DNA from 4 places in the Marinobacter metalliresistant genome. Region 2 is predicted to be linked to each of the others. Evidence: predicted binding sites of a transcription regulator. Region 2 holds the regulator's gene; each other region holds the start of a gene.

The links. Region 2 encodes FliA, which starts transcription of late flagellar genes. Its sites were predicted from a motif close to CTAAAGTTTNNNNNNNNNNNGCCGNTAA; they were not measured.
Region 1: flgM (flagellar biosynthesis anti-sigma factor FlgM) is a predicted target of FliA. The motif match lies at 1,761-1,788, and genes of this name have one in related genera.
Region 3: NLK58_RS20290 (methyl-accepting chemotaxis protein) is a predicted target of FliA. The motif match lies at 3,047-3,074, and genes of this name have one in related genera.
Region 4: NLK58_RS00340 (methyl-accepting chemotaxis protein) is a predicted target of FliA. The motif match lies at 1,703-1,730, and genes of this name have one in related genera.

What each region holds. Positions count from the first base shown of each region.
Region 1 covers NZ_CP101118.1:343,057-350,551, forward strand. The annotation lists gene NLK58_RS01620 (pilus assembly protein PilB) at 114-863, shown strand; gene NLK58_RS01625 (flagellar protein FlgN) at 895-1,365, opposite strand; gene flgM (flagellar biosynthesis anti-sigma factor FlgM) at 1,373-1,699, opposite strand; gene flgA (flagellar basal body P-ring formation chaperone FlgA) at 1,923-2,624, opposite strand; gene NLK58_RS01640 (chemotaxis protein CheV) at 2,826-3,755, shown strand; gene NLK58_RS01645 (protein-glutamate O-methyltransferase CheR) at 3,793-4,620, shown strand; gene NLK58_RS01650 (MFS transporter) at 4,624-5,820, shown strand; gene NLK58_RS01655 (flavin reductase family protein) at 5,820-6,437, shown strand; gene NLK58_RS01660 (LysR family transcriptional regulator) at 6,459-7,361, shown strand; gene NLK58_RS01665 (hypothetical protein) at 7,469-7,495, shown strand, end outside.
Region 2 covers NZ_CP101118.1:1,142,361-1,149,855, forward strand. The annotation lists gene NLK58_RS05310 (flagellar motor protein) at 1-737, opposite strand, end outside; gene NLK58_RS05315 (chemotaxis response regulator protein-glutamate methylesterase) at 737-1,906, opposite strand; gene NLK58_RS05320 (chemotaxis protein CheA) at 1,949-4,063, opposite strand; gene NLK58_RS05325 (protein phosphatase CheZ) at 4,080-4,865, opposite strand; gene cheY (chemotaxis response regulator CheY) at 4,886-5,269, opposite strand; gene NLK58_RS05335 (RNA polymerase sigma factor FliA) at 5,432-6,175, opposite strand; gene NLK58_RS05340 (MinD/ParA family protein) at 6,208-7,020, opposite strand; gene flhF (flagellar biosynthesis protein FlhF) at 7,108-7,495, opposite strand, start outside.
Region 3 covers NZ_CP101118.1:4,349,841-4,357,335, reverse strand. The annotation lists gene NLK58_RS20300 (hypothetical protein) at 1-457, shown strand, start outside; gene NLK58_RS20295 (spermidine synthase) at 672-1,346, shown strand; gene NLK58_RS20290 (methyl-accepting chemotaxis protein) at 1,350-2,987, opposite strand; gene NLK58_RS20285 (hypothetical protein) at 3,272-3,937, shown strand; gene NLK58_RS20280 (L-threonylcarbamoyladenylate synthase) at 3,966-4,589, opposite strand; gene NLK58_RS20275 (BolA family transcriptional regulator) at 4,589-4,942, opposite strand; gene NLK58_RS20270 (DNA topoisomerase 3) at 5,218-7,401, shown strand.
Region 4 covers NZ_CP101118.1:70,682-78,176, forward strand. The annotation lists gene NLK58_RS00325 (DUF1631 domain-containing protein) at 1-78, shown strand, start outside; gene ampD (1,6-anhydro-N-acetylmuramyl-L-alanine amidase AmpD) at 148-774, shown strand; gene NLK58_RS00335 (histidine kinase) at 775-1,662, shown strand; gene NLK58_RS00340 (methyl-accepting chemotaxis protein) at 1,782-3,812, shown strand; gene NLK58_RS00345 (2-dehydropantoate 2-reductase) at 3,865-4,758, opposite strand; gene NLK58_RS00350 (valine--tRNA ligase) at 4,764-7,495, opposite strand, start outside.

The DNA.
Region 1 (7,495 bases), 800 kb from region 2:
GTATCCACGCACATTTGATTGTGATCAGCTAACCTTTTCGGATGCAGGAATGAGTGCATCACATTCGCCGGGCAGGGTTGTACGGTTTTCACTGTTGAATAAGGAGAAACTGGGTGAGAATCCGCCAGGGATTTGAAGAAAAGTCACGCCTTGGGCGATTACTTGTCAATCGCGGGTATCTGTCTGAAGGCCAGCTGGATGAAGGCCTGAGAATTCAGCGCGAAACCGGCCAACGCCTCGGTGAAGTGCTCATTCAGGCCGGTTGGATCACGGATAAGGAACTTCACCGGGTTCTCAAGCACCAGTCCCGCTATCGTAACGCGGCGGCCCTGGTGACCATGGTTACGCTTCCGTTCCAGCCGCTGGTGACGTTTGCGGCCAGTAACAGTGCAGATACCTCCCAGTCGGCGTTGGAAGCCGGCGAACTCTATGAGAGAGGGAATCTTGCGCCGCTGACCGAGACCGAGCTGGCGGCCGTATCGGGGCAGGGTGATCCGACCCTGCTAGACCGGATCGGACTGGTCGGGGCGATGGCAGAGAATCCGGCCGGTGGCGACAGCCAGGGAGGAAGCCCGGCGGCTGACGTTATTGAGGGGATGAAACTGACGGCAAATATCTTCGTGCCGGTTCTGAACTTCCTGGATTCAGACCTTACCATTTCCGGCGTTCACTACCGGGAGGGTGAGCCCCGTTACGCGGTTCGGGAAGACGGGGCGCTGATGCTGGCCTTTCCGGAACGTATTGAAGAAATCCGCATGGACAATATCCGTGTTACCGGAGGCCAGGGCGCGTCAATGGGCAACGTGACCATTCAGGATATCCGGTTCCACCCGGACTCCCGGATGACCATTTACACCCGATAGAAACGGTTATGGGCCAAGGCCAGCGCGGTTTTCAGGCGCTTGCGAGCACTGTCCGGCTTGAAACTGTCGTGTGCTCACCACGTGCTCCGTAGAGCTTCTGCTGGCTATTGGCGCCCCGGAAAATGTCGGCCAGCCGGGTCAGGCGTTTTTGCAGATGGGTGATCACCCGACCGTTGTTCTGGTTCAGGGTCTGACAGGCTCGCAGTTTCTGGTCCGCTTCCTGCCAGAGCTGATAAAGCTCAGAAAGGCCCGCACTGCGAATAAAGCGGGAGGGCTCTCCGCTCTCGGGGCGATAGCCCATCTGAACCAGCGTCCGGATTTTCTGCTTTGCCCGCTCACGAATGGCCCCGAGAAGATCGTTTTTCTCTCTGGTCAATTCGTTCAGAGCCTGGAGATCGGAGGTGGCAAGGCAGGTTTTTTCCCTGCCGAGAATGTCAGCGAGTGTGTCCAGCTGGCTGACATCCTGGGATAGAAGAGCCTTCAGATCATCGATTGCTGCCATGATTTACTCACCCGAAAATGCTTTCATCCATCTCAAGCATTTTCTGGGCCAGTTTTTCGGCGTCAATTTTGTAGGTCCCGTTTTCGAGAGCGGAACGGATCTGCTCAATACGGTCATCATCCATCTCAGGATAATCACCCAGCTTCTGTTCCAGCTGTTTGAGATTCCTGGCCTGACTGCTCAGGCTCACGTTTTCACCCCGGGCTCCCCGGGTCTGAGTTTTTGCCTGCTCGTTGGTCGCCGGCTGGCTGCTCTGAGCGCCAGCGCCCTTGTCGGCCGTGGTTCTCTGGGTGTTGACCTGGCCGGGGCCAATTCCATTGAAGTCAACTGACATATCGATACCTGCTTGCCTGATGCGCCACACGTTTGCGGCGCTTACTCGAGTTTATGTCTTCTTAACGGCGGAACCGCAGAAACCTTTAGAAACTTTTTGCCTTCCGGATTAACATATTTTTACCCGGTAAATTTTTTCACCCCCAACCACTACTGCTCCCGCTACTACTGTCACCGGGCCTGGCAGAATCTTGCCGTGCCGGCAAAGTGCTGCCGAAGCGCGGCTACATCTGGATCTCAACACGGCCGGGGGCAACAACGTTCGCCTTTACCGTACGTGAGGAGCTCAGATTCTCGACCAGAACTTGCTCTCCTATGCCTGCGTTGGCCAGAGCCTTACCTCGGGAACGCACTGAAAATCCGCCGGTTTTCGCAGTAATGATAACATGATCCCCACGCTCTACCGCATCCGGCGCAGAGAGTATATCCGGAGTGATCAAAGAGCCGGCATTTATGGATCGCCGAACCTCCATTCCGACCGCTTGTGCGGTCTCGGTTATCGCTCCGCGCCTTGAGGCATTGATCTCCACGGACTGATGCGTCACCAGATCCGGGGTAATCCGCTCACCGCGAGTCAGGGGGCGGGTTGCAATCAGGGCGGGCCCACGGATTGAGATGGAGGCCGTAACGAACATTCGCCAGGGGCGGCTTCCCTCACAGGCTACCAGCAGGGACGGGCTTGTACTCTTCCAGGGGTCGCCGCTGAACCCGACACTCAGGGGGCGTTCGCACCCGGCGAGGGTGAGGCGGCTATCGATGGACCCTGGTTCAAAGGAAACCGTATAGCCCGCACTGGCCTGTTCGTTGGCAAAGTCGTCCAGAAACGCCAGGGTGGCCTGCCGGATCTGTTTGGCAGTGGTTTGGGCCAGCAATGGGCCGCTCAGGCTGGACATTAGCAGGAGTAGGGCAAAATTGGTGATGCGCATACGTATGAGTTTGTCCTATGCTTGTCAATATCAGGGCAGAAAAACCCGAACAATGCTAAGGGTTCCGGGAAAATGGCCGTTAAGTTGGCTGACCCGCCGCTGAGATGACGGTTTCCCGTCGATCAGGCGATTATTCGGCGATATATTCAGTGAACAGCAAGATATATGCCGGCGGAAAGCCGGCCAGCCAGGAGAAACAAAATGGCAGGGGTATTGGACAGCGTAAACCAGCGCACGCAGCTGGTAGGGCAGAATCGCCTTGAGCTCCTTCTTTTCCGCTTGAGAGGGCGTCAGATTTACGGCATTAACGTTTTCAAGGTGAAGGAGGTTTTGCAATGTCCCAGGCTGTCATCTATTCCCAACAGCCGGAACGTCGTCAGGGGGGTCGCCCATATCCGGGGCGAAACCATTCCGATTATTGATCTGAGCATGTCCATTGGATTGCCCGGAATTCCACAGGAAGAGCTGGCGACCAGTTTTGTCATCATTACCGAGTACAACCGTAAAACCCAGGGCTTCCTCGTTACTGGTGTCGACCGGATCATGAACATGAACTGGGAAGATATTCTGCCACCGCCCAGGGGTGCCGGAAGGGATGTTTACCTTACCGCTGTCACCAAGATCGATGATAAGCTGGTAGAAATCATTGATGTAGAGAAGATTCTTGCAGAAGTTTCTCCGCTCGGTGAGGATGTTACCGAAGCCGTGCTGAGCAAGAGTGCCGATCGGGTGCCCGGCCACCTGCCCGTCCTGGTGGTGGATGATTCGTCCGTGGCCCGTCGCCAGATAGAGCGTTGCCTGACGGCTATCGGAATGGAAGTCGTCACCAGGAATGACGGCAAACAGGCTTATCAATACCTGAAGGAAGTGACTGCCGACGGTTCGCGGGCAAAGGATCATTTCTCCCTGATCATTTCCGACGTTGAAATGCCAGAGATGGACGGCTATACGCTGGTGACGAAGCTTAAGGGTGATCCGGCCCTCGCCGACATGTTTATCATGCTGCACACCTCTCTCAGTGGGGTCTTTAATCAGGCTATGGTCAAGAAGGTCGGTGCCGACGACTTCATGGCAAAGTTCAGTCCGGACGAACTCGCCGAGCGGGTAATGGAAATCATCGACCAGGGTTGATGAAGCTGCTCAGAGATTCACTCAGAACAGAGATCCAATGAAAGCGGATATAACGCCACAGGAATATGAAGCCTTCAAGTCGTTCCTGCAGGATGCCTGTGGGATTTTGCTGGGAGAGAACAAGCAGTACCTGGTGAAAAGCCGGTTACGCCGGATTCTCGAGGAGAACAGCCTGAACTCGCTCGGTGAGCTCCTTGATCGTCTCAAGCGGCCAGGCCGGGGTGGTTTGCGTGAAGTTGTTATTGACGCCATGACCACCAATGAAACCCTGTGGTTCCGTGATAACCATCCGTTCCGGATCCTTCAGGAGAAACTGCTTCCCGAATTTGCCGAGCGCAATTCCAGCCAGCCGCTTCGAATCTGGTCTGCCGCTTGTTCAACCGGGCAGGAACCTTACTCGATTGCGATGATTGTGGAGGAGTTCCGAAGGCTCCGGCCAGGCAAATTGCGTGATGTAAGAATCACCGCAACGGATATTTCCAAAAGCGTGCTTGAGGTTGCCCGTAAGGGCGAATACGAGATGATCGCCATTGGTCGCGGGTTATCACCGGAGCGGCAGAAGCAGTTCTTTACGCCGTCCCTGAACGGTGGCTGGCAAATCAAGCCGCAGATCAAGACCATGGTAGAGTTCAAGGAGCTGAACCTGCTGGAGCGATACATGCTCGGCAAATTCGATATTGTGATGTGTCGCAACGTTCTGATTTATTTCTCAGCGGAATCAAAGAAAGACATCCTGACCAGGATGCATGCCACCCTTAATCCGGGAGGTTATCTGGTTCTTGGTGCCTCTGAATCTCTTAACGGTTTGCCCCACCTTTACGAGATGGTCCAGTGCCACCCCGGAATTATCTACAGGAAAAAATAAACCATGCCCATGAATGTCTGGGTGCTGGTTGCGGCTCAGGCGCTGGCGATGTGCACAGCGCCCTTCATTGTTTTCATTGGCAGCATCCAGGGCCGTATGCTTGCACCCGCAGCGGAATACGCCACACTTCCTGTCGGTCTTGTTGTCGTCGGGACAGTACTGGCCATCAAGCCTGCCACCTGGCTGATGGAACGATTCGGCCGCAAGCGGGTGATGCTGCTGGGCGCAACCATGGGGATGCTGGCCGGATTGCTCGGTGCACTGGCATCCTGGCTCGGATTGTTTTCGCTTTTGTGCCTGGCGACGGTTGTTGGTGGCACCGGATTGGCGGTAGTTCATCAATACCGTTTCGCAGCCATGGAGTCTGTGCCTCCGGGGCTGGCAGGTTCTGCCGCAGCCCGGGTGCTGCTTGGCGGGTTGGTTGCTGCCTGGCTAGGGCCCGAAGTCGCCGCTATTGGCAGTGGGTCGGCTGAGCAGTATCCGTTTCTGATCAGTTGGGTTGGTCTGACGGTTGTGCAGAGCGCGGCCTTGCTTATACTGGGCGCCGGTTACCGGGCAAAAGGTGAACTGGTACGGGAAACACATCCTGGCGGTGGCCGCCCTTTGCGTGAGATTCTTTCCAATCCACTGGTATGGGCCTCGATCAGCGCTGCTGCTATTGGTTATGCGGTGATGAGCTTCATCATGACGGCCACACCGCTGAGCATGACCGAGATGGCCGGGCATAATCTCAACGACGCCAAGCGTGTTATCCAGCTCCATATCATGGCCATGTACTTTCCCTCGCTCATCAGCGGCTGGCTGACCCGTGTTGTGAGTATACCTCTGATGATGGCGGCAGGGCTTCTCGCTTATCTGGGTTGCATCGTGCTCGCTGCCAGCGGCATCAGTTTCCATCATTATCTTGGGGCCCTGTTGTTGCTGGGTGTGGGCTGGAACGTCCTCTTTGTAGGTGGCACAACGCTACTTCCCAGGGGGTACCAGGATGCAGAGCGTTTCAGGGTTCAGGGGTTGAACGACATCATGGTGTTCGGTTCCCAGGCCACTGCTGCACTCTCTGCCGGTGCCATCCTGAGCTGGCTGGGCTGGGGCGGGCTTGTTATGGTCGCCCTGCCATTTCTTATCCTCCACGGAATCCTTATGACCCTGTGGCTCATCCGTGAGCGTACACCTGAAGCCGCGGTTAACGGGAGAAACTGATGCTTATCGATTTCGAGGGGATGGACCCGAAAGACGCCTATCACATCCTGACCCAGACCGTGATTCCACGCCCCGTCGCCTGGGTGTTGAGTGAGAACCCGGATGGTGATTACAATCTTGCGCCATTTTCCTTTTTTACGCCCATCACCAGCAATCCGCCGTTGCTGATGATTTCGGTCGGCAAAAAACCCACGGATAGGGCCTCAAAGGATACCCGGGTCAATATTGAAAAACGAAAGCATTTCGTGGTTCATATTGCCCACCGGGAGCTTGCGGCGGCAGTAACCGAGTCATCCAGAACCTTGCCCCATGGCGACTCCGAGCTGAACAATCTCGACCTCGAGTTGACGGACTTCGATGGGAGCAGGCTGCCGCGCCTCAAGGACTGCCACGTCGCTTTTGCCTGTGAGCTGTATGACATCAAGGAAATCGGTGCCGGCCCGCAATCGCTGGTGTTCGGCAAGGTAAATCGGGTGTGGGTAAGCGACGATGCGGTCCGTTACGACGACAAGAGCCGGCTCACGTTTGACGGTTCTGCAATTGATCCGCTTGGTCGCCTTGGCGGCAGCGAATACGTCACCTTCGGTGAAGTACTGAAGGTTCCGAGGCCTTCCTGAATTCTGGCGAGGGGCGTCGCAATGGGACAGCTTAATCTAAGGCATCTCTATTATTTCTGGGTGATCAGTCGCGAGGGCTCCATTGCCCGGGCCAGCGAGGTTCTGGAGCTGGCGCCACAGACCCTTAGCGGTCAGCTTGCGACGTTCGAAGCCTCCGTTGGTGGCCGTTTGTTTTCACGGGAACGGCGACAACTGATTCTGACTGATCTGGGGCGATTAATCCTTGGTTATGCCGATGACATTTTTGCGCTTACCGGCGAGCTCACTGAAACCCTGCGACTTGACCCTTCAGCGCGCCCGCTCACGCTCCGTGCCGGCATTTCCGCATCGATTCACAAGCTGATTGCCTATTATCTCCTGCAACCGGCGATGGCTGTTGAGCGGTCGATTCAACTGGAATGCCAGACAGGGCGCACTGAGGACCTGGTCCTTAGTCTCAAGCGCAAGGAGCTTGATCTGGTCCTTACAGACCGCATGCCAAAGCTTCAGGAGGAGGGCAATCTCACCGTCCATCCGTTGGCGGGCTCAAGCATGAGCCTGTTTGCGGCGCCGGCATTGGCGGGCCGGTTAAAAGACGGGTTCCCGGAATCCCTCAATGGTCAGCCGCTGCTGGCCAACGCCACCGATGCACCTTACTTCGAACGTCTCATGAACTGGTTTAGCCTCAATGGCGTGCGGATGAGGCTTGTTGCGCAGGTAGACGACAGCGCATTGATCAAAGTATTCGGAAGCCAGGGCTATGGCGTATTTGCGGCACCGACAGTCATTCGGGAGGAGGTCTGCCGACAGTATGAGGTTGAGGAAATCGCCTCAATTGATGACGTCGTGGATGAGCTTTTCGCAATTACCCGTGGCCGAAAAATTGCGCATGAGGGTGTTAGAGCTATCTGTGAGGCCCACTCCGACTTCCAGGGCCTGAAATGACCTCGAAAAAAGCGATGCAAAAACCTCAGGAAAGTTTATTTTATCGATCTCTGTTCCCGTCCACTATGAAATTGTGAAAGGCAGCAACCCGAAGAGGAGTAGCAGCTATGAAAACCATCCACAAATTCCGTCTG
Region 2 (7,495 bases):
TGCAGGAAGCCCCGCAGCCGCAATTCGATGGATTTCGGGTTTTCACCCTCGGCGATGGCAATAATGCCGTCAATCATCATATCCTCGTAGCGGGTCCGCTCCCGCACGATGCCGCGCATCTTGTTGGCCACCGGAAAAAACAGCAGATTCGCCAGGGCGACACCGTAAATGGTCGCAACAAAGGCCGTGGCAATACCGCTACCGAGTGACTGAGGATCTTCCAGGTTGGTCATCACCTGGATCAGACCCATGACCGCACCGATAATCCCGATGGTCGGGGAATAGCCGCCCATGGCCTCAAACACCTTGGCGGACTCGAGATCCCGCTGTTCACGGGATTCCAGATCCACCTCCATAACACCCCGGATGGTTTCCGTTTCCGCACCGTCCACCAGCAGCTGCAGCCCTTTCCTGGCAAACGGTTCCGGCTCTCTCTCAGCCAACCCCTCAAGGCCAAGAAGCCCCTGCTTGCGAGCCTTCACGCTCCAGTCAATGACTTTCCCCAAGCCATCTTCCATGTTGATGAACGGCGGAACAAAAACCCAGCGCACCTGAGTAAAGGCTCTTTTGAGCATGGGCCACGAGGTCTGGAGAATCGTCGCGGCGAATGTGCCACCAACAACAATCACCGCCGCGGGGCCATTAAAGAGCGAGCCCAGCGCCCCGCCTTCCAACAGGTTGCCGCCCAGTATGGCGGCAAATGCGAGAACAACCCCGAGAAGGCTGAGGATATCCATCAGCTGACACCTTCCACCAGCCGCGGCCCGATTTCGTCCAGTGACAGAACTTCATCGGTCAATCCTGCCCTGGCAACGGCCATGGGCATTCCGTAAATGACCGACGATTTTTCGTCCTGGGACCAGATATCCGACCCACTCTGCTTCATCATCCGGCAGCCCTCCTTGCCGTCAGACCCCATGCCGGTGAGGATCACGCCCAGGGTCTTGCCCGGGAAACTCCGGGCCAGTGAACCAAAGGTCACGTCTACGCAAGGCTTGTAATTGAGCCGCTCGTCACCTGGCAGGATCCGGACCCGGGCCTGCCCGCCCCGGTTCTCAATCATCATCTGTTTACCGCCGGGCGCCAGTAAGGCAAGCCCCGGGCGAAGGACATCGCCATCTTCTGCTTGCCGAACCTCTATGCGGCAGAGTTTGTTCAGCCGCTCGGCAAACGCCGGCGTAAAACTGGCCGGCATATGCTGGACCAGCACCAGTGGCGCCGGGAACGAAGCAGGCAAGGCGGTCAGTACCCGCTGCAGCGCCACCGGCCCGCCCGTTGACGTACCAATGCCGACCACCGCGTAATGTTTGGCGGGGCCCCGGCGGGCATGACGCCTCGGGACTTCAGCCTCGCCTGTGGCTCCCACACCCGGGGCCCGCTCCTGAATGCCGTGGCGCGGACGCAGGGTTGGTTCAGGCCTGGAGCGAACCGGTGCCGCATCAACGGGCGCCCGCGCCGCAGGAGATGGCACTTCGGGCCGGGACGGAGCAGCCGGACGGGCGCCAGGTCGGCTGCGGGCGACATCCAGAACCCGGTCGATCAGGATTTTCTGGAGTTGACTGTTATCCCTGGCAATTTCCTCGAAATTCTTCGGCAGAAAGTCAACAGCGCCGGCTTCCAGGGCATCCAGGGTCACCCGCGCACCTTCGTAGGTGAGCGAGGAAAACATAAGAACAGGCACCGGATGCTTGCGCATGATTTCGCGCACGGCAGAAATACCGTCCATAACCGGCATTTCGTAATCCATGGTTATCACATCCGGACGCAGCCTCTCGGCAAGCTCCACGCCTTCCCGGCCGTTGGTGGCAGCGCCGACGACCTTGATCTGGCCGGAGCTGGTCAGGATTTCCGTCAGCCGTTTTCGAAAAAACCCTGAATCGTCAACGACCAGGACAGAAACTGTCATCCACTTCTCCTACCCATTCCATTGTCACCTGCCGGTCACGACTTAACCGTAGTGTTGCAGCAGGCTGGGAACATCAATAATCAGCGCGATTCGACCATCACCGGTGATCGTGGCGCCGGCCATACCCGGAGTACCCTGGAGTGCACGACCCAGCGGTTTGATCACCACCTCTTCCTGCCCGACCAGCTGGTCGACCACAAAGCCTACCTGTTTGGTGCCCATGGCGACGATCACCACGTGGGCATTCTCCGGCGCTTCCCGGGATCCGTTGTCACGCACCAGCCAGCGTTTGATGTGGAACAGCGGGAACACTTTTTCCCGAACCACGATGCATTCCCGGCCGTCGACAACGTTGGTTTTGGTAAGATCCAGATGGAAAATCTCGACCACGTTCACCAGCGGCAAGGCAAAGGACTGGTCGCCGAGCATGATCATCAGGGTGGGCATGATCGCGAGCGTCAACGGAACCTTGATAACAATTCGCGACCCTTTACCCAACTCCGACTCAATGCTCAGTTGGCCATTGAGCTGGCCAATCTTGGTCTTGACCACATCCATGCCGACCCCACGGCCGGAGACATCCGAAATCTGATCCTTGGTCGAAAAGCCCGCGGCAAAGATCAGGTTGTAGCACTCGGTATTGGTCAGGCGATCAGCTGCATCCTGGTCGTAAATCCCCTTTTCCACCGCCTTGCGACGCAACACTTCGGGATCCATACCGGCCCCATCATCCTCGATGAACAGCAGGATGTGATCGCCTTCCTGTTCTGCCGACAGCGTGACCGTGCCCTGGCGCGGCTTGCCGGCCTTTTCCCGGACATCCGGCGCCTCAATACCGTGATCGACGGAGTTGCGGACCAGGTGCACCAGTGGGTCGGAAAGTGCCTCCACCAGGTTCTTGTCGAGGTCGGTTTCCTCGCCATGCATCACCAGATTCACCTCTTTCTTGAGGCTTCTGGCAAGATCCCGGACCACCCGCGGGAAACGCCCGAACACTTTTTTGATCGGCTGCATGCGGGTCTGCATCACGGCAGACTGAAGATCGGTCGTTACCACATCCAGGTTCGAGACCGCCTTGTGCATGTGTTCGTCTTCGCTTGCCGCACCGAGGCGCTGTAAACGGTTCCGAACCAGCACCAGCTCGCCCACCATGTTCATGATGTCATCCAGGCGCTTGGTGTCGACGCGCACGGTGGTTTCTGCGGCCGGGGCATGCTCCCTGGATGGCATGGCCGGTGCCGCACCGCCTTTGGTGCCCGGTCTGTCAGCGGATTTCGGTTCTTCCTTCGGTTTTTCCGCCTTGGGTGGCTCGGCTTTCGGCTTCTCCGGTTTTTGCGGCGAAGCCGGCTGGCCGCCGACGGTCGGGCTTCCGCCCTTGCCGTGGAGATCGTCCAGCAGCTTCTCGAATTCATCGTCTGTGATCAGGTCATCGCTGCCGCCGGTTTCAGTCTTCGGGGACGGTTTTTCGTCTTCCTTGCCGGGAGTCTCATCCCTGGCAGGCGCACCGGCAAACTGACCTTTGCCATGCAACTGGTCCAGAAGCGCCTCAAACTCATCATCGCTGATCTCGTCATCACCGGAACTCTCGTTCTTGCCGGCTCCAGCGTCGGGGCTGGACGGCGATGGGGGGGCGCCGGATGGCTCGTCATGCAATGCATCCAGCAACTTCTCGAATTCGTCGTCGGTGATGTCGCCCCCGTCTTCCGTCGGGTCGTCTTCCGTCGTTTGTTCCTGCTGTGGGGTGGTGGCCGGGGCAACACTTTCGACCTCCGGCCGTGCCAGAGCGTCGAGCGCTGCAATCAATTCGTCGGGGGCGGGCGTCAGTTCTTCGTGGTTCCGGACCTGCTCAAACATCGCGTTGACGTTATCGAGGGCTTCCAGAACCACATCCATCAGCTCTGAATCCACCTTGCGCTTGTGATTGCGCAGGATATCGAACACGTTCTCGGCGGAATGGCAGCAATTGACCAAAGCATCAAGCTGCAGGAAGCCTGCCCCACCCTTGACAGTGTGGAAACCACGGAAGATGGCGTTGAGCAGATCACTGTCATCAGGATGTTGCTCAAGGTCTACCAACTGCTCTGACAGCTTTTCGAGTATTTCGCCGGCCTCTACCAGAAAGTCCTGCAAAATCTCGTCATCAGCATCAAACGCCATGCGTTACCCTCTCTATTCAGAAACCGAGACTGGACAACAGGTCATCCACATCGTCCTGTCCCGAGACTACATCTTCACGCTCATCGGCCTTGATCTGGGGCCCGACGCCCTTTTCCGCAGATTCTTCCTGGTCATCAATCTGGTGCACGGTGCCCGTCAGCTGATCAACATGACTGGCCATCACCACCAGACTGAGCATCTGTTCCTCAACCTCTTTCACCAGCGTGGTGACTTTCTGGATGACCTGCCCGGTGAGATCCTGGAAATCCTGGGCCAGCAGTATTTCCGAGAGATTGTTGTACATGGTGTCCGCGTCCGTGGCCATGCCAGCGAAGAACTTGTCGATCCGGCCATACAACTGGCGAAATTCTGCCGGCTGCATCTCCCTGCGGCGCAAACGTTGCCACTCGTCCCGCAAGGCTGCCGCCTCGTCTCTCAGTGCGTTGGCTACCGGCATGGTTGCCTCGACCAGATCCATGGTCCGGTTGGCCGCTTCACCGGTCATATGCACCACGTATTCGAGACGGTCAGAGGCATCTGTCATTTTTGACAGCGCTTCCTGTTGTTCAGCGTTACGGGGATCTATCTGAAAGTTCCGGATCGCTTCGTGCAGGCTTCGGGTCAGTCGCCCGACCTCCCGGTACAGACTCTGATCCCTGACTTCGCTGAGTTCATTGATCAGGGTCATGGCTTTGGCATATTCGCCGGCATTGACGCTTTCAGCCAGTTCGGTTGCCTGACGCTGGAGCTTTTCCGTCACCTCTGGTTCGAGGCCCCGATGGTTCTTTTTGCTATCGCTCATGAGAGCCATCCGACCTCTGGTTACTGGATTCTTTCAAAGATTTTCTCAATCTTTTCCTTGAGCACCGCAGCAGTAAACGGCTTGACAACATAGCCATTCACGCCTGCCTGGGCAGCGGCAACAATCTGGTCCCGCTTGGCCTCTGCGGTTACCATCAGCACCGGCAGGGTTTTCAGGTTCTCGTCAGCCCTGACGGCCTTGAGCAGATCGAAACCGGACATGCCCGGCATATTCCAGTCGGTTACCAGAAAATCATACTTTCCGCTTTTGAGCATCGGCAGCGCCGTGTTGCCGTCATCGGCTTCATCGGTATTGGTGAAGCCAAGATCGCGCAGCAGGTTCTTGATGATCCGTCGCATTGTGGAAAAGTCATCCACAATGAGAATTTTCATGTTCTTGTCCAATGGGACCTCCAGTTAGTAACACCCGGAATTCGTTTGACCTTTCGGCTCGAAGTCTAGCAGGCCGCTGTTTTAACCGCTTATTGTCTGATCTTTGCTTCGGTTGTAAAGCATCGGTTACCAAAAACTACAGACTGCTCCGCTGCAGACACACAAAGGCGGTGATCAGTTGCCCGTATCCTGGCGCCAGTCCGATAACCGTCCGCGAAGGCGCAAGGCCGCCTGGCTGTGAATCTGGCTGACCCGGCTTTCACTGACGCCGAGCACCGCGCCGATTTCCTTGAGGTTCAGCTCGTCCTGGTAATACAGGCTCAGCACCAGTTTTTCCCGCTCCGGCAGTTCCTCTATAGCCTCAGCAAGACTGCGGCGGAACGCGTCGGACGAGAGTCCTTCGAGCGGATTATCCCGTGGCTCTGTCTGTTCTATCGGCAGCTCGCCGGATTCATTGAGCTCATCGAGACTAAAAAGTCGGCCGCTGTTGGAGTCGGAGAGGTAGGAATGGTACTCGGCCAGCCCCATGCCCAGTTCTTCAGCCACTTCCAGATCCTGGGCTTCCCGGCCGAGACGATCTTCAACGGCCTTGATGGCCTGGGAAATGCGGCGGGTATTACGGTGCACAGAACGGGGAACCCAGTCGCCCTTGCGGATCTCATCCACCATGGCACCGCGAATCCGGATGCCTGCGTAGGTCTCGAAGGTTGCGCCCCTGGTGGCGCTGTAGCGTTGAGCCGCCTCGAGCAGGCCGATCATTCCGGCCTGCATCAGGTCGTCAAGCTGCACAGAGGCTGGTAGCCGGGCCATCAGATGAAGGGCAATTTTCTTGACCAGAGGCGCGTGCTCCTCAACGAGCTGGGAAGGCTTCTGCGCGCCTGACTGGTTATAGATTCCGAGGTTTTTCGCCAATGTCATGTATCCGGTTTTTTTGTTTGACTGGATCCGATTCAGACTTCGACGAGCCGCTCCACAAAGAATTCCAGATGCCCACGGGGAGAGGAAGGCAGCGGCCAGTTATCAACTTTTTCCGCCAGCGCCTTGATCGCCAGGGAAGCTTTCGCCCTGGGATAGACATCCAGCACTGCCCGCTGCCGCTGAACCGCTTTTTTCACGGCTTCATCGTAAGGCACCATGCCGACATATTGTAGTGCCACATCCAGGAAGCGCTCGGTGACCCGGGTCAGTTTTTCAAACAGGTGCCGGCCTTCCTGCTCATTTCTCACCTGATTGGCAAGAATGCGGAAACGGTTGGTGCCGTAATCACGGTTCATGAGTTTGATCAGGGCGTAGCAGTCGGTGATGGAGGTGGGCTCGTCGCACACCACCAGGAGCAGCTCCTGGGAGGCTCTCAGAAAGCTCACCACTGATTCGGAAATGCCCGCGGCGGTGTCTACGATCAGCACATCAATCTGGTCACCGAGTTCGCTGAACGCGTTGATCAGCCCGGCATGCTCCATGGGGCTGAGCTGGGTCATTCGCTGGGTACCGGAGGACGCCGGTACAATCTTGATGCCACCGGGGCCATCGACCAGAACGTCCTTGAGGTCACAGTCGCCCGCCAGCACATCCTGAAGGTTCCGGTTGGCGGTAATACCGAGCAGTACATCGATATTGGCCAGCCCGAGGTCGGCATCAAGAAGCACGACTCTCCGGCCTTTCTGTGCCAGGGCAATCCCGAGGTTAACCGACACGTTACTCTTGCCGACTCCACCTTTTCCGCCGGAAACTGCAATCACCTGTACCGGTTGTGCTTTGCTCATACTGTTTTTTGTCTCTCGCCACGTTTAGCCGGGTGCTGTCTTTTCGGACGCTCGCTGTCAGTCTGTCCGCTCTCAGCGCCCGCTCTCTCAGGCTCCTTCTGCGACCGCCTGCTGTTTCTGGAGAGTTTTAAGCCGGTCCACGGCCAGCCGCACCAGCGGAACCGCTTCCGCGTGGTGCAGGTCTTCGGGAATCTTTTGCCCGTCAGTGTAGTAGGCCACCGGCAAACCGGTTTCCATCACAAAGCCGAGAGACTCGCCAAGTGTCAGGGCCTCGTCGATCTTGGTCATCACGCAGCCCGCAAGATTTGCCATCTTATAGCAATGCCAGACGGATTTCATGATGCGCGGCTGACTGGTGGCCGAGACCACCAGATGCGTCTTGACATTGTGATGGCTGCGCGCCAGTTCGGCCAGCTGTTCCTGATAGCCTTTGTCCGCACTGGTCAGCCCGGCAGTGTCGATCAGTACCAGATGA
Region 3 (7,495 bases), 1.2 Mb from region 2:
TGAAGGCGACCGCGAATTCTCCCTCTCCGGCACAGGCAGTAACGACCGGGATTTCAACAGCGGCAGCTTCGGCGTGACCGGCGATCTGGGCTGGTATTTGCGGGATAACATGGTTGCCGGTGCCCGGCAAAGCATCAATTACGCCAGCATCGAAGGAGAAAGTGTCAAGGATGATTTCTGGAACGGCTCAACCCGTGGTTACTTCAACTATCAGTTTCTCGCTGATCGCGCGCGCCCCTTTGTCGGCGGCAGTCTCGGCGGGATCTACGGCGATGGCGTCAAGGACAGCGCCTTCGCCGGCCTGGAAACGGGAATAAAGTACTACGTGCGGACGAAGACCTATTTCCTCGCCCGAGCCGAATACCAGTTCTTCTTCAGCGACACCAACGACGCATCGGATGCCTTCCAGGACGACGGAGCCTGGGCTTATACGGTGGGTCTGGGTTACAACTTCTAATCCACAGCGAGCGCTGACGAAGTAGAGGAAGTCCTGAAACCTACTTCGTCGTCGCATCGCTGGCTGATTAAAGTTTTCTGTCCATCAGTGTTTCGCCAGATAGTCCTTTTGCCCTGGATCATCCGATAAATCGTAAGAATGTTCATCGTTGTATTCCGTTTTTTTGGATTCTCTAAGTTAAGATGCGAGTCCGACCCACCAAACGGAACCCCAAATGGCCCGCTTCACCGAAATCGGCACCGCAATCATTCCCGGCAAGGGAACCCGATTACGCCTGCTTCAGCGCAACGATGAGTTCTCTATCAAGATTGCCGGCACTACCGGTGAGTTGATGAACAGCCGGATACACGGCTCGGAAGATGCGCTCGCCACGCTGGCATGCGAGCGGATTGCAGATCAACCCTCCCCCCGGGTACTGATTGGCGGGCTGGGAATGGGGTTTACTCTGGCCGCAGCGCTGTCAGCACTGGGCGAGGATGCGCAGGTAACGGTGGCTGAACTGGTTCCCGAAGTTGAAGTGTGGAACCGGGGGCCGCTGGGCGCTGCTGCCAGGAACCCGTTGAACGATCCCAGGGCCAGCGTTCATGTTGGTGATGTGGCGGAATTGCTTAGAAGCAGCGATGGCGAATGGGATGCCATCCTGCTGGATGTCGACAACGGCCCGGAAGGGATGACCCGCAAGGAGAACAACTGGATTTACTCCCCGGATGGTATTGCCGCGGCCCAGAAATCCCTGCGCCCCGAGGGCATCCTGGCTTACTGGTCCGCCGGCCCGGAGCACGCATTTACCGAGAGGCTGCGCCGCGCCGGGTTTTCCGTGGAGCCGGTTACGGTGCGGGCTTTGCGCCCTGGCAAGGGCGCTCGTCACGTTATCTGGCTGGCGTGGTAACTGTTAACGCGCCGGTTTATGGCGACCGCCCTGGTTAAGCCGGAACTGCTCGATGGTTTTTCGCAGGTTTTCCGCCATGGAGAGCAAGTCTCCCGCAATGCGGGCCGTCTCCTTGGCGTCGCCGGAGGTCTGCTCCGCCGAACGGCTGATTTCGATTACGTTGTGATTGATGGATTCGGCAACCTCGCTCTGCTCATTGGCAGCGCTTTCCATTTCCTGGTTGAGATCGGTAATCTGGCGCACCGCCGCCGCAATGGCCTGTAGCTCGGATTCCACCTTGAGAATCGCGGATACCTGCTGTTCCGCCATCTCCGAGGCGTGTCGCATGGTGGCCACGCAGTCCACCACTTCGCCCTTAAGCCCATTGATGGTGTTACGGATTTCCTCGGTGGAATCCTGGGTGCGTGAGGCAAGTGCGCGCACTTCATCGGCGACCACCGAGAAGCCACGGCCCTGCTCACCGGCCCGCGCGGCCTCAATGGCGGCGTTCAGCGCCAGCAGGTTGGTCTGGTCGGCAATGTTGGAGATTACCTCCAGCATATCCGACATCTGACTAGTGCGCTGATCCAGCTGTTCGATGCGTTGTGCGCCGCTCTGTACTTCGCTGTTCAGCGCCCCGATGCCTTCCACCGCGTTGCGGGCGAGGCTCTCACCCTTAGTGGCGGATTCTGCTGTGTCCGCCGATTTACGGGTGGTGTGAATGGCGTTTTCCCGGACCTGCACGGCGGAAGCCGCCATTTCCGTGGTGGCGCTGGCCACCTGGTCGGTGTTGTCCCGCTGGGCCAGCACCTCGCGCTCGGTGGTGTCCGCCTTGCCAGCAATACTGCGGGCCGCCTGCTCCACTTGCTCGGCGTTGTCCATCACGGTGTTCATGCTCTCCCTGATCTTCGCCATCATCCGGTTAAACGCGCGGGAGACAGAGCCAATTTCGTCATTACGGGTTACTTCCAGCTCAATGGTCAGGTCGGAATTGCGGGAGATCTCGTCCATCCTGTCGTGGAGCCGGCGCAGACGGGAAAACACCAGCCGGCCCAAGGCCGCTGCCGTCAGGAAAAACACGGCGACGAATATGGCCACCTGGATGCCACCACTGGTGAGCAGCTGTTGGTGCAAACGGGCATCGCTTCCCGCCAGGGAATAATCCACCCGGATAGCGCCAAGTACGTCCCCTTCCCTGGCCTGGTGGCAACCCAGGCAGTTAACGCCCTGATAGTTCTCCCGGGCAATCACCGGCTCAATCAGGGTGTAGACCCGGCCCTCCTCATTTTTGGAATAAGCCTCCACCCGCTCGCCGGACAGCGCTTTCCTGTCCAGGGGCTCCCGTTTCTGTTCGGACTCCTTGCCGGTACCAAAGACCCGGTTCAGCAGATCACTTCGAATCACCCGCACATCCAGAACATCCTCGGGGGCCTTCACCTTTTCCCGAAGCACATCCCGGTTGCCAATGGTGCCGGTGATCATCATGGTGTTCAGCCCGTCGAAATAGGACTTGGCCAGCCCGTCGACATACTTGTGGCTGAACTCTTCAACATGGGCACGCTGTGAATTCGCGCTATAGAGCACGGTAAACACAAGTACCAGCGAGAAAGCCGTCGCCAGGGCAACGAGTAACAGGAATCGAATGGAGTAGTGTTTTTTCATGATAACCCGACTCAGGAACCGCTCTGCGGGCGGCTTGAAAATTGGTTTGACTGGATAAAATAACGGCCAACTGTCGCCGGACTTTATAGATATGTGTCATTTTTTTCCTGACTTGGGTCAGATCGGGGAGAGGTCAATGACACTCCCTGCATGGAAAAAGCAAACCGGGGAAAGTTCGGTGGAGTTGGCCTGAAAGCTGCAGGAACCAGTGGTAAGTACCAGAAATCTCAAGCACTGACTGTTCGGCAACCGCTCTCGGGCAAGCCGAAGGAGGAAAACCATCCATGTCCCTACTGACTTCACTGATCCGGGCAAGCACCCAGTTCCAGCAGGCCATGGAAAAGCGCCAGACACCGGCCACAGGCCCGGAAACCGCAGCGGCCAAGGCCCAAACAAAAACCGTAGAAGCCGAGCCGACCGCCGGTGATGACCGCTTCACACCCTCGGACAACAGTCAGACCGACCTCGGCCGCCTGAAGGCCCGCCGGCTCGCCATGGCCGACTACAAACAAACCGTGGGGCAGGATCTTGCCTTCGTGCGGGAGACACTTCGGCATAAACTTGCCGAATACAACCTGCACCCGGCAACCGCGCTCAACGTAAGCAAATATGAAAACGGCAGCGTTGCCGTGGAAGGAAAAATTGCAGACAAAACCCGGGCACTGATTGAAAAAGACCTGAACGTGAACAAAAACTTCAAGGAAGCGTTCAATCGCCTGAGCGTCAACGAACCGACGCTTGATTTCATGGACAACGCGCTCAAGCTGAACCAGGCCTACGGGGTCAACAACCCGCTACTGGACACACTGATCAGTGAAAACCAGCAGTTCAACGGCCTTCAGGACCTGGTTCACCGGTACGATACCCTGCGGCGCTCGGTGGGCGCCGGGCAGATAGAAGCGGCGGGCAATACTCGGGCGTACGCTTTCAACCTGAACGCCCGGGCATAGGATGGCCGACAGCGCCCCATCCGGGTAATCAAACTTCGAAAGGCGCCGGATCCCCTTTGCCAACCCGGGTCACCACCGGCGCTTCGCCGGTGAAGTCCACCACCGTGGTTGCCTCCATGCCGCAGAACCCGCCGTCAATAATCAGATCCAGCTCATGCTCCAGGGTATCCCGGATGTCGTAGGGATCGGTCATCGGCTCTGTCTCACCGGGCAGGATCAGCGTGCTGCTCATAATCGGCTCACCGAGCTCACCCAGCAACTCCTGAACAATGGCATTGTCCGGCACCCGCACACCGACAGTCCGCCGCTTGGGATGAAGCAACCGGCGCGGCACCTCACTGGTGGCATCCAGAATGAAGGTGTAGGGCCCCGGCGTGAAATTCTTCAGCAACCGGTACTGGGTGTTGTCTACCTTGGCATACACGCCAATATCGGAAAGATCCCGGCACACCAGCGTGAAATTGTGCTTGTCATCCAGCCTGCGAATCCGCTTGATCCGGTCCGCCGCCTGCTTGTCACCGAGGTGGCAACCAATGGCATAGGCGGAATCCGTGGGGTACACAATCACCCCCCCGCGGCGAAGGATATCCACCGCCTGGTTAATCAGACGCTTCTGCGGCGTCTCCGGATGGATCTGGAAAAACTGACTCATTAACCCTCTCCCTGAGCGGATCGTGCCGCCATCGCCGGACCCTTCTTGGACCCGCCCATACAATTCGGAGACTCCGGCGCCACCTGCCCGGACGCCTCCCACTCCTCTGGAGAATACAGATGCAGCGCCAACGCATGCACCTCCCCCTCCAGTTCCTCGGCCAGCACCTTATAAATCGCCTGATGCCGCCGCACCCTCATCTGCCCCTCAAACTCCGGTGACACCAGCGTCACCTTGAAATGAGTTTCAGAATTCGGCGGCACACTGTGCTTGTGGCTCTCGTTCTCCACCTGAAGAAAGCGCGCATCGAACGCCTCGTTCAGTTTGGTTTCAATTGCGTTTTGAATTTTCATGTTTTAGGACTCCTACTGCTCAACCCGAGGTTAAGGGGGCGAATTGCATGTGACCCGACGCGGGTATGGAGATAGCTTTCCCAAAAGTGTGTGTTGCCATGGATGGCAACACCAAGCCCCCATGGAAGGGTTCACGGCGTCTTTTGGGAAAGCTACTTCCACAGCCGCCTCCCCCATGCCCACCAGTCTACTACACATATCAGGCACCGCCCGAACCTTGACAGCTCAAAGCCAAAGCGCCACATTCCCATCCCGTTTCCAAAACACCAGACCCCATGCACCTGTACATCGCCGAAAAACCAAGCCTGGGCCGCGCCATCGCCGCCGCCCTCCCCGGCCCGCACCAGAAAGGCCAGGGCTGGATTCGCTGTGGCCAGGGCGAACAGGCTGCCACTGTCAGCTGGTGCATCGGCCACCTCCTGGAACCGGCGGAACCGGCCCGCTACAACCCGGCCTGGAAAAAATGGCGCCAGGAAGACCTGCCCATGTTTCCCGAAAAATGGCAAGTCATGCCCAAGGACAGCGTGCGGCAACAGCTCAATGTCCTCGAATCCCTGATCCGCCAGGCCGAAACCATCACCCATGCCGGCGACCCGGACCGCGAAGGCCAGCTTCTGGTAGACGAAGTTATCCGCTATTTTGGCGCCCGCGCACCGGTAAAGCGGATCCTGATCAACGATTTGACCCCGGCAGCCGTGGCCAAAGCCCTCCAGAGCCCGAAAGACAACCGCGAATTCCGGCGCCTGTCCCATTCGGCGCTGGCCCGGCAACGGGCCGACTGGCTCTACGGCATCAACCTCACCCGCTTCTACACCCTCAGCTATCAGCAACAGGGCGAACAAGGCGTCTATTCCGTTGGCCGGGTGCAAACCCCGGTGCTTGGCCTGGTGGTGGAACGGGACAACACCATCGAAAACTTCCGGCCCAAGCCCTATTTCCGGATTGAAGCCCGCTTCAAGGCCCAGGAAGAGGAAGCCGACCAGCAAACCTTCACCGCCCGCTGGCTGCCCGACGAACAATTCCGGGACCACCTGGACGAAGAAAACCGCCTGCTGAGCCGGGAAGTGGCCGAGCAGATAGCCGAGAGCGTACAAAGCCGGCCCGGCACCATCACCGAATCCCGCTTCCGCGACCGGCCGGAAGCACCGCCGCTACCACTGTCCCTGTCGGCGCTGCAGATCGAAGCCGGCCGGCTGTTCCGGATGGGTGCCAAAGACGTGCTTGATACCGCCCAGAACCTCTACGAGCGCCACCAACTGATCACCTACCCCCGTTCCGACTGCAGGTACTTGCCTGAGGGCCATTACGACCAGCGGGAACAGGTAGTGCGTGCCATTGGCCGGGTGGCACCGGATCTTCAGGAAGCCTGCAATGGCGCAGACCTGGGCAGGAAGACTGCCGCCTGGAACGATAAACAGGTCGATGCCCACCACGCCATCATTCCAACCAGCCGGCCGTCCCCCAACGGCAAACTCAGTGCGGCGGAACAGAAAATCTACGGCCTGATCAGCCGCTACTACCTGATGCAGTTCGCTGCAGACGCAGTTCACCGGGAAGGCAAGCTGACGGTACGAGTAGCGGAGCATCAGTTCCGCGCCACGGAAACGGCCATTCTGGTGCCCGGCTGGAAAGCCCTGGAGCTAAAACTCCGGGAAGGGCGTGCCGAGCCGGAGAAAACACCGCTGCCCCGGCTGGAGAAGGGCGAACCGGTGTTCTGCGAAGACAGCACCATCGCCGAACGCAAAACCCAACCACCCCAGCCTTTTACCGACGCCACGCTGCTCTCGGCGATGACCAACATCGCCCGTTTTGTAACCGATGCCGAGCTTCGCAAAACCCTGCGCGAGACCGATGGCCTGGGCACCGAAGCTACCCGGGCTACCATCATCGACACCCTGTTCAAACGGGATTATCTGTACCGGGACAGCCGGCACATCCGCGCCACCGACAAAGGCAAAGCCCTGATCCGTGCCTTGCCCGAATCGGTCAGCAAGCCGGATCGCACGGCGGTGTGGGAGGCCACCCTGGAGGGCATCCGCCGTGGCGAGGGCGACCCGAGACAGTTTCTGGAGACCCTGAAACGGGAAATCCGCGGCTTCCTGAACCGGCCCCAGGGGCAGCCAGCCGGCGGCTCCACGCCCCCGGACACAGACGCACCCGAGAACCCGCCCCACTGCCCAAAATGCCGGGCCCCCATGCTCGAACGGGACGGCAAGTTCGGGCGCTTCTATGCCTGCACCCGCTATCCGGACTGCCGCGGCACCCGGCCACTGGAAGAGGCCAGCCCCCAGGACGGCACCAGCCAGAAACCGATCCCCTGCCCCCACTGCTTCTCGCCCCTGGTTCGGCGAAAAGGCAAAAAAGGCTGGTTCTGGGGCTGCAGTAATTTCCCCGGCTGCCGACAAACACTGGATGACGACAACGGAAAGCCCGCCGTCCGTTTACGCAAGTCTACATAACGATACTGAACACAGATGCACATTTTGTGATAATTGATTGATATAGCAGAGCACTCTGCCCAAAGCTCGGCGCCATGCCAGGCAAAAAAAGAAG
Region 4 (7,495 bases), 1.1 Mb from region 2:
ATGCTGGACGATGGCCTGATCTTCGATCGGGCACTGGAGTCAATTATTGATAACCTGCGGAACAGCCGTAGAGACTGACTCGTAGCAACCGGGGCAAGTTTGTGATTCAATCAGGGAGTGTAATCCTCTGAAACTTTTGGAATTATTTTGCCCGATTCAGACGTTTTGTCCGCGAGCCTTTCCGATTCCGGTTCCGACCGAAGTACGCTCCGTGAAACCGGGAAGATTCCCTTCGCCCGCTGGTGTCCCTCGCCAAACTTCGGGCCCCGCCCTGATGGCGCTGCCATTTCCCTGCTGGTTGTCCACAATATAAGCCTTCCTCCAGGGCGTTTCGGCGGCCCGGAAATTGAAAACTTCTTCTGCAATTGTCTCGATCACTCGGCCCACCCGTATTTCCGGACCATTGAAGGCATTCAGGTCTCGGCTCATCTGCTGATTCGTCGCGATGGAGCCGTTGTCCAGTTCGTCAGCCTGCTTGATCGCGCCTGGCATGCGGGCAGATCGAGTTTTGACGGGCAGGAAGAATGTAACGACTTCTCCATCGGGATTGAGCTGGAGGGCGCCGATGACGTCCCTTATACCTCCGGGCAATATCATCAGCTTGCACGTGTCGCCGATCTCATCATGCTGGCCTGGCCCGACATCACTGCCGGTCGCATTGCCGGCCATAGCGATATTGCGCCGGGCCGCAAAAGCGACCCGGGACCGGCGTTTGACTGGCAGCACTTCCGGGCAACCCTTAAGCAAATACGAGCAGCGAGGGAGAGCGTCTAGATGGTGCTGATTGTCTTTCTTCTTGCCTACATGGTGCGCAGACGTCTGGATTCCCTGGATCTGCTTTCCGGTGATGACGTCTGGCGCCGGTGGTTTCATCTGGGCAGTCGTGCCAGGGCGGGCCACGAAACGGAAATTGCAACCGGGTTGGCGCTGGTTCTGCTTCCGGCCTTGTTGCTGGGAGTGGCCGAGTATCTGCTGGTGGCCTCGGGCTGGCCGGTGGCGACTTACCCGCTGGAGTTCCTGGTTCTGGTGGTCATCATGGGAACACCCGGCTGGCGGCAGGTGCTCCGGCCTTATGCAGAAGCATGGCAACGGGGAGACATGCAATCGGCATGGCACCATGTGAAGGATCATTTGCCGGCGGAAGAGCGTGGCGCTGCATTGTCTCCGGAGGCAATGCATCTTTCCCTGTCCAGGACGCTGATGTTAACGGTGTTCCAGCGTTTCTTCCTGGTGGCTTTCTGGTACGCAGTCGGGGGAATCGGCGTGGCGGTTCTGGCCCGGGGGCTGGCTGCGCTCGCAGATCAGTGGCCCCAGGCGCCGGCTCGCCCCAGATTCGAAAGGCTATCGGAATGGGCGGGCTGGATTCCGGCAAGGCTGTTGTCACTGACATTCGGAATTGCCGGAGACCTTGCCGGCTGGTTGCGCGAAACCCGCCAGACCCTTACCGGCGTGACGAGAAAAGCCGGTGAGGTCCTAATGATTTCCGCCAACGGGGCGTTAACCGGATATGCTCTGGATCCTGCCCGTTTTTCCCGGATTCATCCGGATGAGTGGACAGCTTTCGGGGGGCGAAGCCTGAGCGCGATAAGGGATTTACTGAACAGAAGTATGCTCGTGTGGATCTGCACGCTCGCCTTGCTGGTGATTTCCGGCGTTGTCTGAGCAGAACTCCTGCGAAGTTACAGTTTAACAACAAATAATGCTCAAGTTTTTAAGACTTTAGGCGACAATATAAGAAAAGAACAATTGTTCAGTAGTTAATCGCCAGCAAGAGGGTCACCGTGAAGCACCTTATCAATCCTGCCATTGCCCTTATGAACCGGCTGCCGATGGTCTACAAATTCAGCCTCATCAGCATCCTGTTTCTGTTACCGATCAGTGGACTGTCATGGTTGGTTATCTCCGAGCTTAACCGCTCGGTTCAGGCCATGACCCGTGGCGTCGAGGGGCTTGAGCAACTGGAGCAGGTTGACCGGCTGGTCGATGCGGCAATGGATTACCGGGATTATCGTTCTCCGGCTGTGATCAAGGATGACGGGGCCATTATGGCCGCGTCAGAGGAAGCGGCCAGTGAAGTTGAGGCGAGGTTGGAGGCGCTGACTGCAGAGGAGCGTTCCTTTGATGCTTCCGGCTCCTGGACCGGACAGGTCGAGACACTCCGGCAGGACTGGCAGGCTCTGCGCGCCGACGATAACTACCTGGGCAGTTTCGATCCGCAATTCAAGTATTATCAGGAGTTCGTCCAGAAGGCCCAGGCCCTGTTGCCGGCGACCATTGAGATTTCCGGCCTCGGGCACGGGGCTTCGCGGGAAAATCTGCTGATCCTTGGCCTGGTTCGTGATTCACTTCCGGCGGCTCGCACCGTTATCGGACGGGCAAAATCCTACGGTATCTTTGCGCTGGTCGATGGGCAGGTAGGCTACGCCCTGAGTGAAACCCTGAATGAAATCTATGACCAGCTGACCAATCGCAGCTCGCTCCTTACTCCGGCGCTGTCTGTCGTCACTGAGTCGTCGCCCGCTCTGGTGGAGAAGTCGGGTGGGGCAATTCGCAGGGTTGACGAAAGCCTGATGATTGTTCGGGACCAGCTGGACCAGAATGTTATCACACCCATGCGCCTGGAAATGCCCTGGCAGGAATACGATGAGTTGATGTCAGAACAGCTGGCTCACTACGATCGGGTAAAAGCCGCCGCGTTTGAGGTGGTGAATGCCAACCTGCGGTCACGGCTCGATAGTGAGATGAGTCAGCGTCGCCTGATCATCATTGCACTGGTTGCCATTCTGCTGGTGGTTGTTTACCTCTACATCGGTTTCTTCATGTCGGTTCGTACCGCCATCAACCGTTTCAGTGAGGCCGCAAGGGGCGTTGCCGCCGGCGATATGACCACCCACATCATGTTGCATAACCGGGACGAACTGGGCGAACTGACAGCGGAGTTCAACAACATGACGGACCGGATCGCCGAACTGATACGGTCTGTCAGTCGTACCACGGCCGATGTGGATCAGCAGGCGACCCGGGTTAACGACACTGCAGCGGCCAACAGTGAGGCCGTGGCTCGCCAGATGGATGAGAGCGGCCAGATTAATGAGGCCATGAACCAGATGGTTGAAGCCGTGAACGAGGTCACCGAAAGTGCCCACAGGGTCGCCGACAGTGCCGGCAATGCCGAACGGGATACCGAAACCGGTCGTGGTGTGGTTGCCGATACTGTGGCAACCATTAATAAGCTGGCTGCCGAAATCTCGGGCGCGGTGGAGGTGATCAACAGGGTCAGTAAAGACAGCGACAATATCAGCCAGGTGTTGGTGGAAATCAAGGCCATTGCGGAACAGACCAATCTGCTGGCCCTGAATGCGGCGATTGAAGCCGCCAGGGCGGGCGAGCAGGGGCGCGGGTTTGCCGTGGTTGCCGATGAAGTCCGGTCATTGTCACAGCGCACTCACAAGTCGACCGAAGAGATTGAAGGGATGATCTCAAGGCTGCAGAGCGGTGTTAAGGACGCTGTGTCCGCCATGACCAACAGCCGGGATGTTACCGAAGCGACGGTGCAGAAATCCGGTGAGGTGACGCAGGCGCTGGATCGGATTGCCAATGGTATTGCGGTCATTGTGGATATGAGCCACCAGATCGCTCAGGCTGCGGAGGAGCAGTCCGCCGTCGCGAAGAACGTCAATTCGAACGTAGAGGAAATTGGCGAACTGGGCAAAAAGACCGCCGCAAACGCGGAGGAGACGCTGGGGTCCTCGAGGGAAATGTCGGAACGGACGGCTTCGCTTCAGCGGCTGGTGGAGGCCTTCAAGGTCTGACCGGCACGACGTTTGTGCTGACAAAAGGCGATTGCTCATCAGTCTGCGCCTGTTAATGTGACGACAGCTGTTGTACCTGCTCGGTCAGCATTTGGTTCACTGGTGTCCGGATGCCGAAGTCTTTTCCCAGCCTCGCCAGATAGCCGTTGATGAAGTTTATCTCCGTGGTGCGGCCCTTGAGAACATCAGCACGCATGGACGAGGTGTTGCGGGCAGTCTTGCGGGCAACCGTTTCTATCCTGTGACGAAGGGCTTCCGGCGTTTCCTCGCCCTGTCCGCTTGCTCGCATCAGATCTGATAGTTCGCGGCACAGACCGCGGATGGTGTCCCGATAGAGGGAAGAGGCAAGGATATCGCCGTTGGGGCAGTCCAGGATGGCGGTGTAGGGATTGATGCCGGCATTGATAATAAGCTTCTGCCAGAGCCGCTGGCGAATAGTCTGCTCGGGATGAATCGTCAGGCCGCCGGCGCTCAGTAACGCCACTGCCTTGTTGAGGTAGCTGCCAGCGGATTTGGTCATTGGCCCGATCCAGGTGTCACCGGTGCCGGCGTGGACCAGCAGATCCGGCTCCGGCCGGTTGGCGCCTTCGGTGGTACTGGCTGCCAGGATGGGGCGGTACGGCCAGTGGGCAGTCACCGTTTGCTGGCTGCCGAGGCCGTTCTGGAAAAGAATGATTGGGGAACTTTGGGGGAACCGGTCGATTACTCCGGCAATCGCCCCGAAGGTGTCGCCGGCCTTGGTGGTGACCAGAATCAGTTCGGGGTTGTCACCGGCCCTGAGCCAGGGAACCTCGATGATCGATTCCGGCCCATTGAAAGGCCGGAACCGATAGCGGATGGCCGCCCTGGGCGGTTCAGCAGGCCGGGCAATGAACGCAGCCCGGCCGGGATTCAATGAGGCGGCCCACAGCCGCCCCAGGGAACCTGCGCCCAGAATGGCGATCATGTCGGTTACATGGCCTCGATGTCGGCCCGCTGCTGGCTCAGGCGGGCCTGGCTGCTCTGGGCGTCACGGAGCTTTTCCTGCTCCTTTTCAACAACTTCGGCCGGTGCCTTGGCGGTAAACTTCTCGTTACCCAGCTTGCCTTCCAGGCGGCCAATTTCTTTCTGCAGGCGCTCCAGCTCCTTGTCCAGGCGCTTGAGCTCTGCATCCTTGTCGATCAGGCCGGCCATGGGGACCAGCACTTCCATTTCGCCAACAAGCTGGGTGGCAGACATCGGGGCTTTTTCGCCTTCAAACCAGTCCAGGCTCTCGAGCTTTGCCAGGGAGCTCAGGAACTGGCGGTTGTCGTTCATACGTCGCTGGTCTTCGGCGTCTTTGCTCCGCAGCAGGACCGGAATCTTTTTCGCCGGGGAGATATTCATCTCACCACGGATGTTCCGCACGGCCACGATGACCCCTTTGAGCCATTCAATGTCAGCGGTAACAGCAGCATCCTGCTTGGTGGCATCCGGCTGGGGGAAGGCTTGCAGCATGATGCTGTCGCCACTTTTGCCGGCCAGGGGCGCAATGCGCTGCCAGATTTCCTCGGTGATGAACGGCATCATCGGGTGGGCCAGGCGCAGGACCGCTTCCAGCACCCGGACCAGGGTGCGGCGGGTGCCACGCTTGGCTTCAGCACTGGCATTCTCATCGTTCAGAACCGGCTTGGACAGCTCCAGGAACCAGTCGCAGTATTCGTTCCAGATAAACTCGTACAACGCGTAGGCTGCGAGGTCGAAACGGTACTGGTCCAGGTGGCGGATCACATCCTGCTCACAACTCTGCAGTTCGCTGATGATCCAGCGGTCAGCCAGTGACAGCTCCACCGGCTCGTCGTTGACGCCGCAGTCTTCGCCTTCGGTGTTCATCAGCACGTAACGGGCGGCGTTCCACAGCTTGTTGCAGAAGTTGCGGTAGCCCTCCAGGCGCTTCATGTCCCAGTTGATGTCACGGCCGGTGGTGGCCATGGCCGCCAGGGTGAAGCGCAGGGCGTCAGTGCCATGAGCGGCAATACCCTCCGGGAATTCCTTCTGGGTGCGTTTGCCGATCTTCTCGGCCAGCTTGGGCTGCATCAGGTTGCCGGTGCGCTTCTCCAGCAGGTCATCCAGGCTGATGCCGTCGATCATGTCCAGCGGATCGATCACGTTGCCCTTGGACTTGGACATCTTGTCGCCGTGCTCGTCCCGGATCAGGCCGGTGACATACACGGTATGAAAGGGCACCTGGGGTGTGCCGTCTTCGTTCTTCATGAAGTGCATGGTCATCATGATCATCCGGGCAACCCAGAAGAAGATGATGTCGAAACCGGTGACCAGCACGTCGGTCGGATGGAACGTTTTCAGGCGCTCGGTGATCTCTGGCCAGCCCAGGGTGCCGAACGTCCACAGGGCAGAGCTGAACCACGTATCAAGAACGTCTTCATCCTGCTCGAGGGCGACATTGGCGTCCAATTTGTGCTTCTGGCGCACTTCATCTTCGCTGCGGCCCACGTAGATATTGCCGTCGGCGTCGTACCAGGCCGGAATGCGGTGGCCCCACCAGAGCTGGCGCGAGATACACCAATCCTGGATATCGCGCATCCAGGCGAAGTACATGTTTTCGTACTGCTTGGGTACGAACTGGATACGACCGTCTTCCACCGCTTCAATGGCCGGCTTGGCCAGGGTCTTGGCATCGGCAAACCACTGGTCGGTGAGCATGGGCTCGATAATCAGGCCCGACCGGTCACCGCGTGGAACGCTGAGTACGTGATCCTCGATGTTCTCGACCAGCCCCTCGGCTTCCATATCGGCAACAATTTGCTTGCGCGCCGCTTCGCGAGTCAAACCAGCGTAGGCGCCCGGCATGGTGCCGTCGAGTTCGGTGTTTTCGGTGCCGTCTGCATTGAACACCTCGGCCACGTCCCGGATGTTGGCGTCCTGGGTCATGACGTTAATCATCGGCAGGTTGTTGCGCTTGCCCACGGCATAGTCGTTGAAGTCATGGGCCGGGGTGATTTTCACGCAGCCGGAGCCCTTTTCCGGATCGGCATGGTGATCGGCCACGATGGGAATGCGGCGGTTCACCAGCGGCAGCAACACGTGCTTGCCAATCAGATGCTGGTAGCGCTCGTCTTCCGGGTGTACGGCCACGGCGGTGTCGCCGAGCATGGTTTCCGGTCGGGTGGTGGCGACCACCAGGTAGTCCTTGCCATCCCGGGTTTGCGCGCCGTCAGCCAGCGGGTAACGCAGGTGCCAGAAAAAGCCCTTCTCTTCCTTGTTTTCCACTTCCAGATCGGAGATGGCGGTGTGCAGTTTCGGGTCCCAGTTCACCAGCCGTTTGCCACGGTATACCAGGCCTTCATCGTACAGGCGGATAAACACTTCCTGAACGGCCTTGTAGAAGCCGTCGTCCATGGTGAAGCGTTCGTGGTCCCAGTCCACGGAGTTGCCGAGGCGGCGAATCTGGCGGGTGATGGTACCGCCGGAGTGTTCTTTCCAGTCCCAGATCCGTTTGATGAACTCGTCCCGACCCAGGTCGTGGCGGGTTTTGTCTTCTTCGGCGGCCAGTTTGCGTTCAACCACCATTTGGGTAGCGATGCCGGCATGGTCGGTGCCAACGGTCCAGAGTGCGTTTCGGCCCTGCATGCGTTTGAAGCGGGTGAGGGTGTCCATGATGGTGTGCTGGAACGCGTGGCCCATGTGCAGGCTGCCGGTGACGT